Regions from separate parts of the Bacillus sp. URHA0034 genome, predicted to be linked through region 1. Evidence: a T-box and tRNA genes for the amino acid it is inferred to sense, from the RefSeq annotation. Region 1 holds a T-box; the other regions hold tRNA genes.
The links. The T-box of region 1 lies ahead of argS (arginine--tRNA ligase). A T-box ahead of a tRNA ligase gene usually reads a tRNA of that ligase, here a tRNA-Arg.
Positions count from the first base shown of each region.

Region 2: it encodes a tRNA-Arg, which carries the amino acid that the T-box ahead of argS (arginine--tRNA ligase) is inferred to sense. The anticodon was not compared.
Region 3: it encodes a tRNA-Arg, which carries the amino acid that the T-box ahead of argS (arginine--tRNA ligase) is inferred to sense. The anticodon was not compared.

Region 1 is NZ_JBWCDK010000002.1:2,684,407-2,686,649, forward strand. Features, by position in the region: partial or broken gene argS (arginine--tRNA ligase) at 1-950, opposite strand, end outside; T-box leader at 1,004-1,216, opposite strand; gene ACZ9EE_RS14880 (small, acid-soluble spore protein, alpha/beta type) at 1,315-1,569, shown strand; gene ACZ9EE_RS14885 (hypothetical protein) at 1,672-1,998, shown strand; gene ACZ9EE_RS14890 (TetR/AcrR family transcriptional regulator) at 2,030-2,243, opposite strand, start outside.
Region 2 is NZ_JBWCDK010000002.1:2,808,688-2,810,930, forward strand. Features, by position in the region: rRNA gene ACZ9EE_RS15545 (16S ribosomal RNA) at 1-1,091, opposite strand, end outside; tRNA gene ACZ9EE_RS15550 (tRNA-Ala) at 1,257-1,332, opposite strand; tRNA gene ACZ9EE_RS15555 (tRNA-Pro) at 1,349-1,425, opposite strand; tRNA gene ACZ9EE_RS15560 (tRNA-Arg) at 1,434-1,510, opposite strand; tRNA gene ACZ9EE_RS15565 (tRNA-Leu) at 1,528-1,616, opposite strand; tRNA gene ACZ9EE_RS15570 (tRNA-Gly) at 1,624-1,695, opposite strand; tRNA gene ACZ9EE_RS15575 (tRNA-Leu) at 1,726-1,810, opposite strand; tRNA gene ACZ9EE_RS15580 (tRNA-Lys) at 1,854-1,929, opposite strand; tRNA gene ACZ9EE_RS15585 (tRNA-Thr) at 2,080-2,152, opposite strand; tRNA gene ACZ9EE_RS15590 (tRNA-Val) at 2,175-2,243, opposite strand, start outside.
Region 3 is NZ_JBWCDK010000002.1:2,330,564-2,332,806, forward strand. Features, by position in the region: tRNA gene ACZ9EE_RS13260 (tRNA-Asp) at 1-31, opposite strand, end outside; tRNA gene ACZ9EE_RS13265 (tRNA-Met) at 36-109, opposite strand; tRNA gene ACZ9EE_RS13270 (tRNA-Ser) at 286-378, opposite strand; tRNA gene ACZ9EE_RS13275 (tRNA-Met) at 469-542, opposite strand; tRNA gene ACZ9EE_RS13280 (tRNA-Ser) at 713-805, opposite strand; tRNA gene ACZ9EE_RS13285 (tRNA-Met) at 817-893, opposite strand; tRNA gene ACZ9EE_RS13290 (tRNA-Pro) at 917-993, opposite strand; tRNA gene ACZ9EE_RS13295 (tRNA-Arg) at 1,003-1,076, opposite strand; tRNA gene ACZ9EE_RS13300 (tRNA-Val) at 1,090-1,165, opposite strand; tRNA gene ACZ9EE_RS13305 (tRNA-Glu) at 1,204-1,278, opposite strand; rRNA gene rrf (5S ribosomal RNA) at 1,320-1,435, opposite strand; rRNA gene ACZ9EE_RS13315 (23S ribosomal RNA) at 1,519-2,243, opposite strand, start outside.

The DNA.
Region 1 (2,243 bases):
AAGTGCCGCTGCCAAATCGCGGGTGGCATAAAGCGTAGCTCCATCCGACTTTTTGATAAGGCATGGCGGGAGCTGCTCCTCTGTTAAATCCACGACCATTGCCTGGTCAGATTCAACTAATAACTGTTTTTCCTCAAGGAGGTTGACAATCCGATCCATTTTGTCATTGTAAAAAGCTTCACCAGCATACGAATCAAACTTTACATTCATCAGGTCATATATTCGCGAGAACTCCTTTAGTGATTCATCACGGAACCACTGCCAAAGTGTCAGGGCTTCCTCATTTCCATCCTCCAGCTTTTTAAACCAGCTGCGTCCTTCATCTACTAACGATGAGTCCCCTTCTGCCTCTTCATGGAACTTAATATACAGGGTTAGAAGTTCTTTGATTGGATTTTGTTTAACCTTTTCTTCCTCGCCCCAAAGTTTGTAGGCAGTAATTAGCTTTCCAAACTGTGTACCCCAATCGCCAAGGTGGTTAATCTTGAACGGCTTATAGCCGCATTTTGCTGCAATATGGGCTAAAGCATTACCTATCACGGTCGAACGCAAATGCCCCATTGAGAACGGCTTGGCAATATTCGGTGATGACATATATCAATCGTTACCGTACCGCCCTTCCCGAAATCAAGTCGGCCAAATTGTCCCTTTTCCATAATCACTTGATTAATTAGTTGTTCAGACACAAGCTTTTTATTTAAAAAGATATTGATATACCCGGCGACGACCTCTACTTTATCGAAAGCCGGTGATTTAATTTGCTTACTTAGTTCATTGGCAATAACGTTTGGTGACTTTCGTTTTAATTTAGCAAGTGTAAAACATGGGAATGCTAAATCTCCATGGTCTGGATTTTTAGGTTTTTCAATTAAAACTTCCAATTGTGGCGCTGCAATTTCTTGGTCAAGCAGACCATTGAGTATGGATGCCAGCTCCTTTTTATAGTTCAATATAATGACCCCCTTTTAACTATTAAAATAAATAAAAAAACCCCCGCCTCTATAAAAGAGACGAGAGTTTATATTTCCCGCGGTACCACTCTAATTGTTCACAAGAACCAGCTTTCTTTTGTAACGGAGGATTCTCCGGCCTCACCCTACTTGATTCAGGCTGGCATCTCCAAAGTGCGCTTCATTATCTGTTCTATATCAGGCTTCCACCGCCCCTGACTCGCTAGGACTTCCCAGATAACTACTCTCTTTTTCATTGATGTTCATATTAATTAACAGTTATTATACTGGAAAGATTAGGATTTATCCATAGGCGTTGATTATTTTTTTCATAGGGAATCCTTACTGTAAAGGAGGGATTTTTATGGCAAGACGAAATAAAATACTGGTTCCCGAAGCTCGTAATGGATTAGATGCCTTAAAAGCAAGAGTGGTCCAATCGTCAAGTCCTGAGGATGCTAAGTTTGAAGCAGCTGAAGAGGTTGGAGTTCCCCTAAAAAAAGGGTATAACGGCCAGCTGACATCTGAACAAGCTGGAAAGGTCGGCGGCAGACTAGGCGGCAGCATGGTCCGTGAACTAGTCAAAATGGCTCAGGAAAATTTAAGTAAAAGACAGTAAATCAAAGGAGCCATTTGTCAATGGCTCCCACATTTTTTCAAAAAAAGTTTGACAATTCTGTGACAATTGGTAGAATATTCAGTATAAGGGGGAGTGGTTGAGATGCATGAAAAACACGTAAAGAATTTACAGGCTTTTAAAATGGCTGCCGTCTATGGTGGGGGATTGGGAATCATCTTTCTTTTATTCGGTATTTTTGAAAACGATTACAACCTTATGCTTGGACTGGGTATCGGCATAACCGCTGCCTCAATCGTCCTATTCCTATTCGGTACCTTTTTATCTTTAATTGAAGAATACACTCATGCAAATAACGGGGCACCAACGACGTCACGGTCCTCTGGGCAGTTTTATTATGAATACACAAAAAAAAGCGAAAGCGCCTTGAAGAGCGGCTTTGACCTAAGGGCCTCAAGACGCTGGAGCTAGAAAAAAGACTTGTGAGTGCTCACAAGTCTTTTTATTTTGCCTTCCCTCCTAATAGGAAGATTTTCATGACCTCGGCAATTTGCTCAGAACTTAGTGGTTCATGATTTCTTTCCCAATCGGAAACAAGGACTATGTACATTTTTAACAAAAGGAAACTAATAACTTCCGTATTTCCAGGTGGAATGGCTCCCTTTTCAATTGCTGTTTCAATCTTTTTTCTTAGATAAGCAATGATTTCATCCTCA
Region 2 (2,243 bases), 120 kb from region 1:
TCTCACGACACGAGCTGACGACAACCATGCACCACCTGTCACTCTGTCCCCCGAAGGGGAAATTCCTATCTCTAGGAGTGTCAGAGGATGTCAAGACCTGGTAAGGTTCTTCGCGTTGCTTCGAATTAAACCACATGCTCCACCGCTTGTGCGGGCCCCCGTCAATTCCTTTGAGTTTCAGCCTTGCGGCCGTACTCCCCAGGCGGAGTGCTTAATGCGTTAGCTGCAGCACTAAAGGGCGGAAACCCTCTAACACTTAGCACTCATCGTTTACGGCGTGGACTACCAGGGTATCTAATCCTGTTTGCTCCCCACGCTTTCGCGCCTCAGCGTCAGTTACAGACCAGAAAGCCGCCTTCGCCACTGGTGTTCCTCCACATCTCTACGCATTTCACCGCTACACGTGGAATTCCGCTTTCCTCTTCTGCACTCAAGTCCCCCAGTTTCCAATGACCCTCCACGGTTGAGCCGTGGGCTTTCACATCAGACTTAAAGGACCGCCTGCGCGCGCTTTACGCCCAATAATTCCGGACAACGCTTGCCACCTACGTATTACCGCGGCTGCTGGCACGTAGTTAGCCGTGGCTTTCTGGTTAGGTACCGTCAAGGTACCGGCAGTTACTCCGGTACTTGTTCTTCCCTAACAACAGAGCTTTACGACCCGAAGGCCTTCATCGCTCACGCGGCGTTGCTCCATCAGACTTTCGTCCATTGTGGAAGATTCCCTACTGCTGCCTCCCGTAGGAGTCTGGGCCGTGTCTCAGTCCCAGTGTGGCCGATCACCCTCTCAGGTCGGCTACGCATCGTCGCCTTGGTGAGCCGTTACCTCACCAACTAGCTAATGCGCCGCGGGCCCATCTGTAAGTGTCAGCCGAAACCGACTTTCAACTTTTCCTCATGAGAGGAAAAGGATTATCCGGTATTAGCACCGGTTTCCCGGTGTTATCCCAGTCTTACAGGCAGGTTGCCCACGTGTTACTCACCCGTCCGCCGCTAATCAACAGGAGCAAGCTCCTATTGATTCGCTCGACTTGCATGTATTAGGCACGCCGCCAGCGTTCGTCCTGAGCCAGGATCAAACTCTCCGAGAAAGTTGATTTAGCTCATTTTGTTACGTTGGCTTCATTTCGTAAGAAATGAATATTATTGTTTGTTGACGTTTTTGTTTGTTTAGTTTTCAAAGAGCAATCGTCGTTTATGCGACTTTTATATATTAACAAAGTAATTTTACATTGTCAATACCATTTTAATTTATTTGGTGGAGTCTAGGGGGATCGAACCCCTGACCTCCTGCGTGCAAAGCAGGCGCTCTCCCAGCTGAGCTAAGACCCCGAAATAATTAAATAAATGGTCGGGAAGACAGGATTCGAACCTGCGACCCCTTGGTCCCAAACCAAGTGCTCTACCAAGCTGAGCTACTTCCCGATAAATAATGGCGCGCCCGAAAGGAGTCGAACCCATAACCTTCTGATCCGTAGTCAGACGCTCTATCCAATTGAGCTACGGGCGCATTATTCATTTCTTAAATGGTGCCGAGGACCGGAATCGAACCGGTACGGTAGTCACCTACCGCAGGATTTTAAGTCCTGTGCGTCTGCCAGTTCCGCCACCCCGGCATTTGAGAGCGGAAGACGGGATTCGAACCCGCGACCCCCACCTTGGCAAGGTGGTGTTCTACCACTGAACTACTTCCGCGTATATGGTACTTATTTTCTCTCACAAAAATGGTGCGGGTGAAGGGAGTCGAACCCCCACGCCTTGCGGCGCCAGATCCTAAGTCTGGTGCGTCTGCCAATTCCGCCACACCCGCAATATTATCTTATCGCAAAAAATTATTTCATTCGTAAAACCTATGGTGAGCCATGAAGGACTCGAACCTTCGACCCTCTGATTAAAAGTCAGATGCTCTACCAACTGAGCTAATGGCTCTTATGAAGATGATTCCCTACAACTAATTTGTGGTAGGTCAGATGCTCAAAAGAACTTGCGTTCTTTCTCGCAGATTGCCCGCAGAAGCTGATTCACAGAAGTTTGCAATCTGCTCTACCAACTGAGCTAATGGCTCGTACAAAGAAAAGGTGCCGGCGAGAGGACTTGAACCCCCAACCTACTGATTACAAGTCAGTTGCTCTACCAATTGAGCTACCCCGGCGTCGTAAAGTAAGGAAAAAATATGGTGGAGGATGACGGGATCGAACCGCCGACCCTCTGCTTGTAAGGCAGATGCTCTCCCAGCTGAGCTA
Region 3 (2,243 bases), 350 kb from region 1:
CAGGCATTCTAACCAACTGAACTACCGGACCAAAATTGCGGGGGCAGGATTTGAACCTACGACCTTCGGGTTATGAGCCCGACGAGCTACCAGACTGCTCCACCCCGCGATAATAGAAATTATAAAGTTTGGAAAATGCTCCATGTTTTGTTACTGACTGTCCCCATCTCAGAATGCCTATTCAAGCAGCAGCTCGATGGGTACAACTCGCAGTTTATTCTCGAAGCAACGCTCGTTGCTCCACCCCGCGATAATAAAAGATAAAAATATAAAGTTAAGTAAATATGGAGGAGGAAGAGGGATTCGAACCCCCGCGCGGTTTGACCCGCCTGTCGGTTTTCAAGACCGATCCCTTCAGCCAGACTTGGGTATTCCTCCGTAAAAAAATATGGTAGCTGCGGAGGGGATGAACCCCCAACCTCCTGCGTGACATGCAGGCATTCTAACCAACTGAACTACCGGACCAAATTGCGGGGGCAGGATTTGAACCTACGACCTTCGGGTTATGAGCCCGACGAGCTACCAGACTGCTCCACCCCGCGATAATAGAAATTATAAAGTTTGGAAAATGCTCCATGTTTTGTTACTGACTGTCCCCATCTCAGAATGCCTATTCAAGCAGCAGCTCGATGGGTACAACTCGCAGTTTATTCCTTGAAGCAACGCTCGTTGCTCCACCCCGCGATAATAGAAATATCAAATCAAGTAAATATGGAGGAGGAAGAGGGATTCGAACCCCCGCGCGGTTTGACCCGCCTGTCGGTTTTCAAGACCGATCCCTTCAGCCAGACTTGGGTATTCCTCCGTAAAAAAATATGGTAGCGGCGGAGGGGATCGAACCCCCGACCTTACGGGTATGAACCGTACGCTCTAGCCAGCTGAGCTACACCGCCATAATTAAATTTCAACCTGCGACTGGTCGGGAAGACAGGATTCGAACCTGCGACCCCTTGGTCCCAAACCAAGTGCTCTACCAAGCTGAGCTACTTCCCGTAAAATAAGCGCGCCCGAAAGGAGTCGAACCCATAACCTTCTGATCCGTAGTCAGACGCTCTATCCAATTGAGCTACGGGCGCAAAATAAACTAAATGGTGGAGGATGACGGGATCGAACCGCCGACCCTCTGCTTGTAAGGCAGATGCTCTCCCAGCTGAGCTAATCCTCCGAATTAATGTAAGTTTTTTTCAATATTACGAAAAATCTTGGTGACCCCTACGGGATTCGAACCCGTGTTACCGCCGTGAAAGGGCGGTGTCTTAACCGCTTGACCAAGGGGCCAAATACTAAAATTGGCAAAATAATAGCCCCAAAGGGGCGAAGCCTGGCAACGTCCTACTCTCACAGGGACAAAGTCCCAACTACCATCGGCGCTGAGAAGCTTAACTTCCGTGTTCGGTATGGGAACGGGTGTGACCTTCTCGCCTTAATTACCAGACTTATGAAATTAGAGAGATCGTTCTCTCAAAACTAGATAATATAGAAGAAATTTGGTAAAAACGAGTTTATTCGCTTTAGACTATGGTTAAGTCCTCGATCGATTAGTATCAGTCAGCTCCACATGTCGCCACGCTTCCACCTCTGACCTATCAACCTGATCATCTTTCAGGGATCTTACTAGCTTGACGCTATGGGAAATCTCATCTTGAGGGGGGCTTCATGCTTAGATGCTTTCAGCACTTATCCCGTCCGCACATAGCTACCCAGCGATGCCTTTGGCAAGACAACTGGTACACCAGCGGTGCGTCCATCCCGGTCCTCTCGTACTAAGGACAGCTCCTCTCAAATTTCCTGCGCCCACGACGGATAGGGACCGAACTGTCTCACGACGTTCTGAACCCAGCTCGCGTACCGCTTTAATGGGCGAACAGCCCAACCCTTGGGACCGACTACAGCCCCAGGATGCGATGAGCCGACATCGAGGTGCCAAACCTCCCCGTCGATGTGGACTCTTGGGGGAGATAAGCCTGTTATCCCCGGGGTAGCTTTTATCCGTTGAGCGATGGCCCTTCCATGCGGAACCACCGGATCACTAAGCCCGACTTTCGTCCCTGCTCGACTTGTAGGTCTCGCAGTCAAGCTCCCTTGTGCCTTTACACTCTACGAATGATTTCCAACCATTCTGAGGGAACCTTTGGGCGCCTCCGTTACTCTTTAGGAGGCGACCGCCCCAGTCAAACTGCCCACCTGACACTGTCTCCCACCCCGATCAGGGGTGTGGGTTAGAATTTCAATACAGCCAGGGT